4 regions of the Pantoea sp. UBA4549 genome follow, and region 2 is predicted to be linked to each of the others. Evidence: predicted binding sites of a transcription regulator. Region 2 holds the regulator's gene; each other region holds the start of a gene.
What was found. The regulator PurR, encoded in region 2, represses purine synthesis genes. The targets are predictions, from matches to a motif close to CANGCAAACGTTTGCNTG.

Region 1 (3,149 bases), on a different contig from region 2:
AAAAATCGAGATGGTCGTGGGCGATGATATCGTTGATACCTGCGTAGAAACCATCATGAAAACGGCGCAGACCGGCAAAATCGGCGACGGTAAAATTTTCGTGTTTGACGTGGCCCGCGTGGTGCGCATTCGTACCGGCGAAGAGGATGAAGAGGCGATCTGATCGTCTGCTCTGCATTACAGTAAAAGCCTGCCAGCCGCAGGCTTTTTTATTGTTGCGGTTACAGCACCTTATGCGGGCCGAAAACCTCATAGTGGATACGGTCCGTGGTGACGCCTGCGTCCAGCAGCTGGCGAGCAACAAACTGCATAAACGGCAGCGGGCCGCAGAGCCAGAACTCACGGTCCGGCTGGCTCAGTTCCGCTGAGACGCAGGCCAGATCCATCACGCCCCCGGCATCATACTGACCGGCATCGTCGCTGGCAGGCTGGCGATACCAGACATGGCTGCAAAAATGCGACAGGGTGGCTCCCAGCGTTGCGACCTCCTGCGCAAAGGCGTGCTGCGCGCCATTTTCCGCCGCGTGCAGCCAGGTTACGGCTGCCGGATGCTGCTGCTGCGCCAGCACGGCGAGCATCGCTAACATCGGCGTCTGGCCCACGCCCGCTGAGATCAGCGTGACGGGCGTCGCTGGTTCTGTCTGCAGCACGACATCACCCGCCGGCGCGCTGCACTGCACAATATCTCCTACCCGGGCGCAGTCGTGCAGCCAGCCGGACACGGTGCCGTGCGCTTCACGTTTGACCGCAATTCGATAGCCTTTGCCGTCAGGCGCGTGCGTCAGCGAGTACTGACGATGCTGCATAAATCCATTTTCTGTCAGACGCAGGCTGAGCGTCAGGTATTGTCCCGGCAGGAAACCGGCTACCGGCTGTCCGTCATTGGGCACCAGCTCCAGACTGGTGATCACGCTGCTCTCCGGCGTGATACGGCGGATACGGAAATCACGCAGGCCACGCCAGCCACCGGTTTTCTGTTCTGATGCCTGGTAAATGGCTTCTTCGCGCTGAATAAAAACCTGTGCCAGCAGCGCATACGCTTTGCCCCATGCCGCAAGCACCTCATCCCCGGGGTTCAGCTGCTCCTTAATGGTATCCAGCAGCGTCGCACCGACCAGATCATACTGTTCAGGCCGGATATTCAGGCTGGCGTGCTTCTGCGCAATTTTTTCTACCGCCGGCAGCAGTGCAGGTAAATCTTCCAGGTGGGTGGCGTAAGCGCAAATCGCATTAAACAGGGCTTCACGCTGATCGCCGCTGCGCTGGTTATTCATATTAAATACGTTTTTCAGTTCAGGGTGATCGTTCAGCAACTTGTGGTAAAAACAGCCGGTAAGAGCAGGCCCCATCTTTGCAATAGCGGGCACAGAAGAGTGAATAGTCGCGATAGTCTGAGCGTCAAGCATGGTGTGTTCCTCAGCGGATAACTTAAAAGATGTATTTTAAATGCATCTTATGCTGCGCGCGTCCGGCTGTAAACCGGATGCAACGGGTTTTATCGCAAAGCGGATCCATATTCCGTGCGATTCAGGCTTATCTTTCGGACCCTCACGCCATTTTTCTGCGCATCGCTGAAGCGTAAAAAAGCCGTTCCAGCGGCCTGCCAATCGTTTGCGTAAAAAGAGCGCCCTGGCGCTATCGTCCCCTGGCAAAACCGTTTACACTGTTGGCCTTCGCCCCTAAGCGGGGGCTTAAATTGCCGTTAAAGTTGCTGAGTCAGGAGATGCGGATGTTAAAGCGTGATATGAACATTGCCGATTATGATGCCGATTTGTGGCAGGCTATGGAGCAGGAGAAAGTGCGTCAGGAAGAGCATATTGAACTGATCGCTTCAGAAAACTACACCAGCCCGCGCGTTATGCAGGCGCAAGGTTCACAGCTCACCAATAAATACGCGGAAGGGTATCCGGGCAAGCGCTACTACGGCGGCTGTGAATATGTTGATATCGTTGAGCAGCTGGCTATCGACCGTGCAAAAGCGCTGTTTGGTGCAGATTTTGCCAACGTTCAGCCTCACTCTGGTTCTCAGGCAAACTTTGCTGTTTACACTGCGCTGCTGCAGCCGGGCGACACCATCCTCGGGATGAATCTGGCGCACGGTGGTCACCTGACCCACGGTTCACCGGTCAACCTCTCTGGTAAACTTTACAACGTTATTCCCTATGGCATCGATGAAACCGGCAAAATCAACTATGACGAACTGGCCGAACTGGCACAGACGCATAAGCCAAAAATGATCATCGGCGGTTTCTCTGCTTACTCCGGCGTCTGCGACTGGGCAAAAATGCGTGAAATCGCTGACAGCATCGGTGCCTGGCTGTTTGTGGATATGGCTCACGTGGCAGGCCTGGTGGCGGCTGATGTGTATCCTAACCCGGTTCCGCATGCGCATGTCGTTACCACGACTACGCACAAAACGCTGGCGGGTCCGCGTGGCGGCCTGATCCTGGCGAAAGGTGAAGATGAGGATCTGTTCAAGAAGCTCAACTCTGCTGTTTTCCCTGGCGGACAGGGCGGCCCATTGATGCATGTCATCGCTGGCAAAGCTGTGGCATTCAAAGAGGCGATGGAGCCGGAGTTCAAAACCTATCAGCAGCAGGTCGCTAAAAACGCTAAAGCGATGGTGGAAGTCCTGCTGGAGCGCGGTTACAACATCGTTTCCGGCGGTACGTATAACCATCTGTTCCTGATCGATCTGGTGAGCAAAGGCCTGACCGGTAAAGAAGCGGATGCCGCGCTGGGACGTGCAAATATCACCGTGAACAAAAACAGCGTGCCAAACGATCCGAAAAGCCCGTTTGTGACCTCTGGCGTGCGCATCGGTACACCAGCGGTAACCCGTCGCGGCTTCAAAGAGGCGGATGTGCGTGAGCTGGCTGGCTGGATCGCTGACGTGCTGGATGATGTGAATGATGAAGCCACCATCGAACGCACCAAACAGAAAGTGCTCGATATCTGTGCCCGTCTGCCCGTTTATGCCTGACAGGTTTTAACGGATGAAAAAAGGATGGCTCCGGCCATCCTTTTTTATTTGTGTGCTTTCCACCGCTTAGCGCACAATTGATCCGCTCTGCGGGTTTATTTTTGGCCGGTGCTTTGCCACAGTAGCGCCCAAATCGCAGTCAGTGGCGCGCGCCACAGGAGAGAGC
Region 2 (3,149 bases):
GGTGCAGTCAGCTTTGTGAAACGCTAATATTTGCAGAGTGCTGTTAAATTTTTTGAAGGCAAAAAATATGTGGTCTGAATATGCGCTTGAGGTGGCAGATGCCGTGGCTCGCACCGGAAGTTTCAGCGCGGCGGCACAGGAACTGCACCGCGTGCCTTCTGCCATCAGCTATACCATCAGGCAGCTGGAGAGCTGGCTTGCCGTGGAGCTGTTTGAACGCCAGCATCGGGAGGTGATCCTGACGCCGGCAGGCGAGCATTTTGTGCGTGAAGGGCGCTCTGTTATCAAAAAAATGCTGGCGACGCGACGTCAGTGTCAGCAGCTGGCCAACGGCTGGCGCGGCCAGCTCAGTATTGCCGTAGACTGCATTGTTAAGCCGCAGCGCACGCGCCAGCTGGTTAAAGATTTCTATCGCCATTTTCCCGATATGGAGCTGATCATCAGCTATGAGGTGTTCAACGGCGTATGGGATGCGCTCGCCGACGGCCGGGTTGACGTGGCCATTGGCGCCACGCAGGCGATCCCGGTCGGCGGGCGCTTTGCTTTTCAGGATATGGGTGCCCTTAACTGGCGCTGCGTGGTCAGTCCGGATCATCCGCTGGCGCAGAGCGCGCATCCTGATGAAGAGGCGCTGCGCGCATGGCCGTCGCTGGTGCTGGAGGATACGTCGCGCGCACTCCCGCGTCGTATGACATGGACGCTGGATAATCAGCGCCGGCTGGTGGTGCCGGAGTGGGAAACCGGGATCGACTGCCTGCAAGCTGGCCTGTGCGTGGGGATGATCCCGGGACATCTGGCGCGACCGCTACTGGATAGCGGCGCGCTGGCAGAACTGATCCTGCCGCAGCCTTTTCCGGACAGCCCCTGCTGCGTCAGCTGGGCCGGGCAGCGGGCATCACCGGCACTGACGTGGCTGCTGGCTTACCTGGGTGATGCTGAGACGCTAAACCATGAGTGGCTCAGCGAACGCCGCGCTTAGCGGCGATAGTCGCGAAACGGACCGTCCCCGACAGAGCGACGCTCAATCAGACTGGGCTGAACTTCAATCGTTTGCGGCTCTTCGCGTTTGCTGGTGATGCGATCCAGCAGCATCTCCAGCGCTTTCTCGCCCAGCTGCGCTTTAGGCTGATGCACCGTCGTCAGCGCCGGCGTAAAGTAGCGGGCATTGCGCACATTGTCATAGCCGATCACCGAAATATCCTGCGGAACGCGCAGGCCCATCTCATCGGCGGCGCAGATCGCGCCCATTGCCATGATATCGCCGCCGCAGAACACAGCGGTAGGGCGCTGCTTCTGGCTCAGGATCTGCTGCATCGCCTGATAACCCGATTCAGGCTCAAAATCGCCCTGTACGATCCACTCGGCACGCACCGTGATACCCGCTTCATGCATCGCCTGTAAAAAGCCGGCGTGCCGTCCGCCGCCGGTATTACGCTCCAGCTGACCCGGAATCGCGCCAATATCGCGATGACCACGCTCGATCAGGTAACGACCGGCCAGATAGCCGCCCTGGAATGCGTTATCCTGTACGGTATCAGTAAAATCACCGCGTGAAGCGCCCCAGTCCATCACCACCATCGGGATATTACGATTCTCTTCCAGCATCTGAAGCAGATCGTCCGGATACTCAGAGCACATCACCAGCAGGCCATCGACCCGTTTTTGCGCCATCATCGACAGATAGGCGCGCTGCTTTTGTAAGTCGTTATGCGCATTGCCCAGTATCAGCGTATAGCCCTGAGCGAAGCAGTGATTCTCAATTGCTTCAATAATTTCAGCAAAGTAGGGGGCTTCACTGGAGGTTGCCAGCAGACCCAGCGTCTTAGTGTGATTGACCTTCAGGCTGCGGGCGACAGCGCTGGGAGAATAGTGCAGCGCTTTAATTGCTTCCCACACGGCATTACGCGTCTCTTCAGCGACAAAGCGCGTTTTATTGATGACGTGCGAAACCGTGGTCGTTGATACGCCAGCGCGTTTTGCCACATCTTTAATTGTTGCCATGAAAATGGACCTCTTAAACCTATCGCAACTTTATGATAAGTATAGTGTTAAACGTTTGCGTCTGCGCAGGGTTTTCTGCCCGATTTCAGCATAAAAATGGCTGATTTAAGGCGAGTAATTAACCGTGGCAGATAATGACAGCAGCGTGCGCAAAAGGTGTTGCGCAACGAAAGGCGGCGATTCTAGCAAGGTGAGGGTCATAAAACGAGATGTTTACCTGCGGCCAGGCGAAAATAATTCTATTCCGGCGATAGATACGAAAGCGTGTGGTGCAGGCAGAAAGCGGCAACGGAGACTTCAGGCGCAGTGCGGCTGCTGATAACTGCCGTGACCTTGCGGCTGTGCCGGCGTGAAGCGCGAATGCGTTACGCCGTGCGGTTCTGCGTGTTGCGCAACCGTTAGCGAATGGTTTTAGGGGTCATCATACGGCGTGCGCCAACATAATGTTTCTGCCAGTAATCTTCACCCAGCGCGCTGATCTGAATATCCTTGCCGGTGCGCGGCGACTGAATGAATTTGCCGTTACCCAGATAAACGCCAACATGATCGGCGGTCCCGCGATTATTGATGCGGAAAAACACCAGATCGCCTTTCTCCAGCATTTCACGCTTGATGGGGGCAGCGTCGCGCAGATGATACATTTCATTAGCCGTACGCGGCAGTTTAAAACGAACCAGATCTTTATAGGCGTACCAGACCAGACCACTGCAGTCGAATCCGGTAAGCGGAGAGGTGCCACCCCACTGATAAGGTTTGCCCAGCTGGCCCATGAGCTTAGTCATGGCGGTTTCACGTGCTTTCTGATAGCGCAGGCGGTGAGATTTACTGAGCCTGACACCGGTCAGCGTATCGGTGGTCTCTTCTGCTGCCACTGTTTTCCGGCTGGTACGCTGATGACCATATTTTTTACCGGCAGAGGGTGCAGCCCCTTTTTTGCGGGCGGTGCGTGTAGTGGCAGAAGGCTCTGCGGGGAGGTTTTTTTTGGTTTTAACTTTTTGTACAGGCGTGACGCGTGTTTTTTTAGCCGACGTTTTAACCGGGCGTCGTTTGCGGCGCTCATCATCGCGCGCGCTCTTTTTCTCCGCTTTCTGCAGGCTGGCGTTAACCGGCTTGTGCGGTGAAGCAGCGGCCACGTTAAAAAACAGCTG
Region 3 (3,149 bases), on a different contig from region 2:
TACACCGCTTCACCTGGCGCAACGTCACGAATGAACTCAAATCCCAGCGTATCCAGCGCCACACTCTCTGAGGCAACCATATACTCCGTGCGGCCATCCTGCATAGCGCGCTTGCCGAGCACCAGCGGGCGAATACCGTTGGGATCGCGAAACGCCACCATGCCGTGACCGATAATCATCGCCACTACGGCGTAAGCGCCACGCACCTGCTGATGCACTGCCGCTACCGCTGCAAAAATGGTCTCAGCATCCAGTGGGTAGTGCTGAAAACGATCCAGCTCCTGCGCAAAGATGTTGAGCAGGATCTCTGAATCGGAGGTGGTGTTAACGTGACGGCGTCCGGTCTCAAACAGCTGTTTACGCAGCTCGTGCGCATTGGTGAGATTGCCGTTATGCGCCAGCGTAATACCGTAAGGGGAGTTAACGTAAAACGGCTGCGCTTCAGAGGCGCTGGAGCTGCCAGCGGTAGGGTAACGCACGTGGCCGATACCGATATTGCCCTGCAAACGCTGCATGTGGCGCGCTTCAAACACGTCGCTGACCAGGCCATTTGCTTTGCGCAGACGGAAGCAGTTCAGCGCATCGATAGTACAAATGCCGGCGGCATCCTGTCCGCGGTGCTGCAGCACCGTTAACGCGTCATAGATCGACTGGTTTACTGGCATAAAACCGGTGATACCAACAATACCGCACATATTGTCATTTCCTCATTAGCCGCACTCCCGATGGTGTCACCGGGGTAAAAAACTGGACGTGCTTTTCAGGTAATCAAAAAACCACCTGATGATATAACTGAACTGGGGAATGAGCTGAGACTGTTGCCAGTCCGGGCTTTTCGAAAAGCCGGTGAATGTATCAAGGAAGAAAAGAATGGCGGAAACAATCAGCACGCCACGCAACGCCCCGAAACAGACCCCCAACACCCTGTCGGTTCCCGACAAGCCGGTTTTCTCAACCAGCGAGCCGATCACATAGTTCACGATGGCACCCACAATCAGGGTGGCAACGAACAACACCGCAATTGCGATACCGTTGCGAACCAGTTCGTCGTTAAAACCTGTAAACCAGACTGCCAGGTAGGCGTAGTAATGACTGGCGACAAAAAACGCGCATCCCCAGGTAACAAGAGATAAGGCTTCCCGGACAAACCCGCGAATCAGGCTGACCAGAGCCGAAAAACCAACTACCGCAATAATGACGTAATCAATCCAGATCATGAACGCTTCCAGTACAGTGCTTCGCACCCCTGCATCCAGTTCGGGGCGCATTCTAACAGAAAAAGAAAACGTTTGCGTAGCCTTTTCCCGTTCACAGTGATGAAAAAGGGCGAGGAAAAATAATTTCTTCGCCCGCGACTAATAACAATATTTAATTAGCTGATTTAACAGTTAATTTACTACTTTTACTGCCACTTTGAATGCAATAAGCCACGCCTGTTACTGCTATCGGCGTGGCTTATCAGCCTGTCAGTGCACGCTATAGGGTTTAACCACCCCGCCCAGACCGGAAACGCTCTGCAGTTCGCTCAGCGAACTCTGCAGTTTCGCTTTGGACGCGTCAGGACCGACATAAATACGGGTAATCTGACCCTGCACCGGTGATGACGGCACGGTAAAGGCGCGATAGCCAGAGAGCCGCAGCTTCGCCACAATCTCATCGACTTTCGCCGCATTTTTCAGTGCGCCAAGCTGCACCACATACGCCTGCCCCGCTGGCGCGCTGGCTGGCTTCTGCGTTTCTGCCGGCTTGCTCTGCTCCGCTGCTTTTGGCTGCTCTGCAGGTTTCGGCGTTTCCACCGGCTTCGGCTTCGGTTGTTCCACCGGCTTCGGCCTGCTCTGCTCCACCGTTTTAGGCTTCGTCTGTTCAGCGGGTTTTTGCTGGGTTCGGGGCGGCGTCTGCTGATGCACCGCCGGTGGCGTCACGACGCTTGGCTGGCTGTTCTGCACCGGCTGCGCGCTGCCGCTGACGGCCGGATTTTGTGCTGCCTGGCTGGCCGCTGACTGCTGTGCGGCGCCGGCACCTTCCGGCGGCTGCGACGGCAGCGGCTGCGTAACCGGCGGCACCATTTCGCTATCCTGCTGATCGTCAGGCTTCGGCACCAGCGGAATCGCTGCAAACTCTTCTTTGTAATGCTTTTTCTTACCGTCCAGCAGGCCCGGCAGCACAATGACGCCAATCGCCACCAGGATCACCGTGCCCACTAACCGATTTTGAAACTTACTCGCCACTGCCGTTCTCCGCTGCCATCAATTCCATAACCTGTGCTACGGTGTGAAACGAACCACACACCAGAATCACATCCTCCCGGCTGGCCTGCGCACGCGCTGCCTGCCACGCCGCATCGACGCTGGCATACGCCGTACCGCGCTCCAGATGTGCAAGCAGCTCTTCCGCCGATGCGCCACGCGGGCCTGCCAGCGGCGCGCAATACCAGTGCGTCACCTGCGGTGCCAGCGCTGCGAGCGTACCGGCGATATCTTTGTCGTGCAGCATACCCGCTACCGCATGAATGCTTTTGCCTGCGGGCAGCGCCGCCAGGCGCGACGCCAGCCAGGCGGCCGCGTGCGGATTGTGCGCCACATCCAGAATCACCTGCGGCGCGTGGCTGACAGTCTGAAAGCGGCCCGCCAGCATTGCCTGCGGCAGATGCGTACGGATGATGGCATCAGAGACATGCAGACCCGACGCCCGTAACGCAGCCAGCGCCGTGGCCGCGTTCGGCAGCGGCACCTGCGGCAGCGGCAGATCGCGCAGTTCACCCTGCGCATCCTGCAGCATCCAGCTATCATCAGAGCGCTGCCACTGCCAGTCGCGGTTGATCTGGTGCAGCACGGCACCGGTTTCTGCGGCAACGGCGGCGATGGTTGCCGGCATCTCCGCTTCGCCTACTATGGCAGGTTTGCCGGCGCGGAAAATACCTGCTTTTTCCCGCCCGATACTCTCGCGGTCGGGGCCGAGCCAGTCTGTGTGATCGAGTGCAATACTGGTGATCACTGCGACATCAGTATCAACAATGTTGGTGGCATCAAGACGGCCACCCAGTCCGACCTCGAGGATCACCACGTCAAGGTTCGCCTGGCGGAACAGATTAAGCGCAGAGAGCGTGCCAAATTCAAAATAGGTCAGCGAGGTATCACCGCGCCCCGCTT
Region 4 (3,149 bases), on a different contig from region 2:
ATCTGTCCATCTTTGTTCAGATCCCATGCCGGCGTCGATTTCCAGTGCTTCTCAATCAGCTCACCCTGCTTGATACCTGACTCTTTGGAATCTGTACCGACATAGTATGCCTTTGGATAGCTGGCCAGCACTTTAGCGTTAGGCTCTTTGTTGAAAAACACAATCGGTACGTCATTGGCTTTGGCTTTATCAATTACCACGGCCGCTGCCGCCGGATCCACCAGGTTAATTGCCAGCGCTTTCACGCCTTTGGCCATCAGCACGTCAATCTGGTCATTCTGTTTGGACTGGTCATTCTGTGAGTCATTCATCAGCAGCTGAATGCCGCCCAGCGCTTTGGACTCTTTCTCAATATCCTTGCGCACCATTGACATGAAGTTGTCGTCATATTTGTAAATGGTCACGCCAATGCGGGTATCGGCGGCGTGCGCAGTTGCACCAAACATCATGCTGGCAACCAGTGCTGTGAGCGTGAAAACCTTCTTATTCATGGTATCTCCGGTTTTAATTATGCAGGGTATTTCCTGCGCCATGCTGCCTGCGGGCGGCGAGCGCAGTCGGTTGAAACGCTATCATTCTGGAGCAGGCGCTGGCATTGGCCGGACCGCTCTCCCTATCCTGACTTCCCTGTACGTAACCGCTTCCTGAAGAGTGTTGTGAATCATTTCAACCGGCTACTGAAACCTGTCCGGAGGGGCGTGACCCGGCGTTTCATGATGTTTCAGTCCGGTAAGACGCTGCCATCATAGTGAGCGGTCTGGTAATTAACTGTGAATGTAATCACATATTGGAAACGGTTACATGGCGCTATCGCCTGGATTAGTGATCGACTCCACAATTTGCCGCTGGGCCACTGAGTGACGCCGCACCAGCGTGGGCATAAAGCAGTGTGACGCCTGAGGATCCAGCTCGCCGGCTGCGCCTTTCAGCGCCAGCTCTGTGGCGAGTTTTGCCATAGAAACAATAGGATAGCGTACAGTTGTCAGCTGGGGATCGGTGTAACGGGAAATGGGAATATCATCAAAGCCAATGACAGAAAAATGCTGTGGCACCTGAATGCCGTTATCTTTCAGCGCCGTCAGGGCGCCAGCTGCCATGCCATCGTTATAGGAAAAAACGGCGGTCAGATGCAGATTACGTCCGAGCAGCTCTACCATAGCGGCTTCACCGCCCTGCATATCGGGTTCAGCATGGGCGATCCACGCTTCCGGTGGCTGAATGCCCTGCTCTGCCAGGGCCTGCAGCCAGCCATCGCGGCGCTGCGTGACATCCTCAATTGGATGGCTGGAGCTAAGGTAGCCAATACGCTGATGTCCCTGCTGCAGCAGCATGCGGGTGGCAACCTGCGCACCGGTTACATTATCAAGACAGACACAGCGGTGTTCATAACCGCGGATGACGCGGTTAACCAGCACCATGCCTGGTACCTGATCCATAAACTGCGTGAGTTCAGCGTCTGAAAGCGTTTTCGCATGTACCACCAGCGCATTGCAGCGCTGACGGATCAGCACCTCAATGGCATGCCGCTCTTTATCTTCCTGATGCCAGGAGTTACTGATGAGAACGTGTTTGTGCACGCGCTGTGCCACGGTATCCACCGCTTTCACCAGCGCACCAAAAAAGGGATCGGAAACATCCATAACGACGACGCCGATCGTGTCGCTGACCTGGGTGGCAAGCGCCTGGGCGTTGGCATTCGGACGATAGCCCAGCGATTCCACCGCCTGGAGCACGGCGTCGCGGGTATCAGAGGTGACTGCACTGCTGTTGTTGAGCACGCGCGACACGGTGGCAACAGATACTCCGGCCAGTCGGGCGACATCACGAATCGTTATCATGCAGCGGTTCCACAAAGGCTGAAAGGCGCGACGGGCGCGTAATAACGCTATTTTGTCAGGCCACAGGCTTCAGCTACGTGAAACAGCTCACACCAATGAAAACGGTTACATTGCTTTATGTGATCTTTGTGATGCAGGTCATTATCTGACAGGCGGCGATGCGGTGCCTGATGCACACAGGCGCTGCGTCAGCCAGCGCCACAGCCACTCCAGCGGTCCCTGACGAAAATAGCGCAGCCAGAGCGCTGAGAAGAGCAGATTCATTGCCCAGATAACGGGCACCAGCGCCAGCAGCTGCAGGCGGTCAAAGCGCAGGAACAGATCAAAGCGGTAGAACAGTGTGGTACAGATCAGCGTCTGTAACAGGTAGTTGCTCAGCGCCATTCGCCCTACTCCCTGAATCAGCCTGCACAGCCGGCTACGCGCCAGCGCAGGCCAGAAGCCGAGACAGAGCGCCGCATAGCCGAGGCTGATAAAAGGAGCAGCCAGGTCGCGCGGCACCTGCAGATAAAAGCTGGTCCAGCGCTGTGCCCAGTGCACCTGCCACTGCGCAGCGATACCCGGCACCGCGATCAGCCAGCCGGTGGTCAGCAGCAGCAGTGCAGCGCGCCGGTAGTGCTGCAGGCTGAACGCACCGGTCAGCCAGCCGCAGCGCAGCAGCGCGGCACCCATCAGCATCAGTCCCGCCAGCTGCCAGCCATACTGAGATGCCAGCGCCATCAGACCGGATGCAAGCAGATCGAGCCGGTTGCGCACCGCTTCCCAGCCGCCCACCAGCTTCCAGTAACTTTCATACTCCAGCGCGGCGGCACCGGGCTGCCAGCCGCTGCTGCTCTGATTACCGGAGATCGCGCCGAAGATAAGCAGTACCGCACAGCCCACCAGATAGAGCAGTACGCCGGTCTGAAACAGCGCACGCTCAGAGGGCACCTCACGCAGCAGGCGCCAGATAATCAGGCCGATGAGCCCGTAGTCCAGCAGAATGTCTCCATCCCAGAAGAAGACGCCGTGAATAAACCCGATAAACACCAGCAGCGTCAGCCGGGTGGAAATCCAGCGCTTGCCGCGCGGGATCTGCATGGCCAGTCCGGCGCCAAACAGCAGTGCAAACAGCGTAAGGAATTTCAGCTGTGCCAGCCCGTCCAGCACTGCCCAAGTCCAGGCATCCTGCGGCGCAACGCTGCCCTGCCAGGCAGGGTTAAGATAGGCGGCTGACGGCAGGCCAAAGCCGGTGATATTGAGCAGCAAAATGCCCAGCACCGCGCATCCGCGAATAAAATCCAGCGCCTGATAGCGTTGCATTGCTGCCCT

Region 1: a site for PurR is predicted at 1,601-1,618, ahead of glyA (serine hydroxymethyltransferase). Genes of this name have one in related genera too.
Region 3: a site for PurR is predicted at 1,279-1,296, ahead of cvpA (colicin V production protein). Genes of this name have one in related genera too.
Region 4: a site for PurR is predicted at 1,933-1,950, ahead of galS (HTH-type transcriptional regulator GalS). Genes of this name have one in related genera too.

Annotation. Positions count from the first base shown of each region.
Region 1 covers NZ_DGLH01000007.1:85,424-88,572, reverse strand. Annotated here, with positions in the region: gene glnB (nitrogen regulatory protein P-II) at 1-163, shown strand, start outside; gene hmpA (NO-inducible flavohemoprotein) at 222-1,406, opposite strand; gene glyA (serine hydroxymethyltransferase) at 1,730-2,983, shown strand.
Region 2 covers NZ_DGLH01000009.1:567,755-570,903, reverse strand. Annotated here, with positions in the region: gene punR (DNA-binding transcriptional activator PunR) at 68-979, shown strand; gene purR (HTH-type transcriptional repressor PurR) at 976-2,001, opposite strand; gene B3041_RS09345 (C40 family peptidase) at 2,400-3,149, opposite strand, start outside.
Region 3 covers NZ_DGLH01000015.1:109,085-112,233, reverse strand. Annotated here, with positions in the region: gene purF (amidophosphoribosyltransferase) at 1-695, opposite strand, end outside; gene cvpA (colicin V production protein) at 732-1,217, opposite strand; gene dedD (cell division protein DedD) at 1,467-2,228, opposite strand; gene folC (bifunctional tetrahydrofolate synthase/dihydrofolate synthase) at 2,218-3,149, opposite strand, start outside.
Region 4 covers NZ_DGLH01000015.1:204,910-208,058, reverse strand. Annotated here, with positions in the region: gene mglB (galactose/glucose ABC transporter substrate-binding protein MglB) at 1-491, opposite strand, end outside; gene galS (HTH-type transcriptional regulator GalS) at 798-1,838, opposite strand; gene yeiB (DUF418 domain-containing protein YeiB) at 1,980-3,140, opposite strand.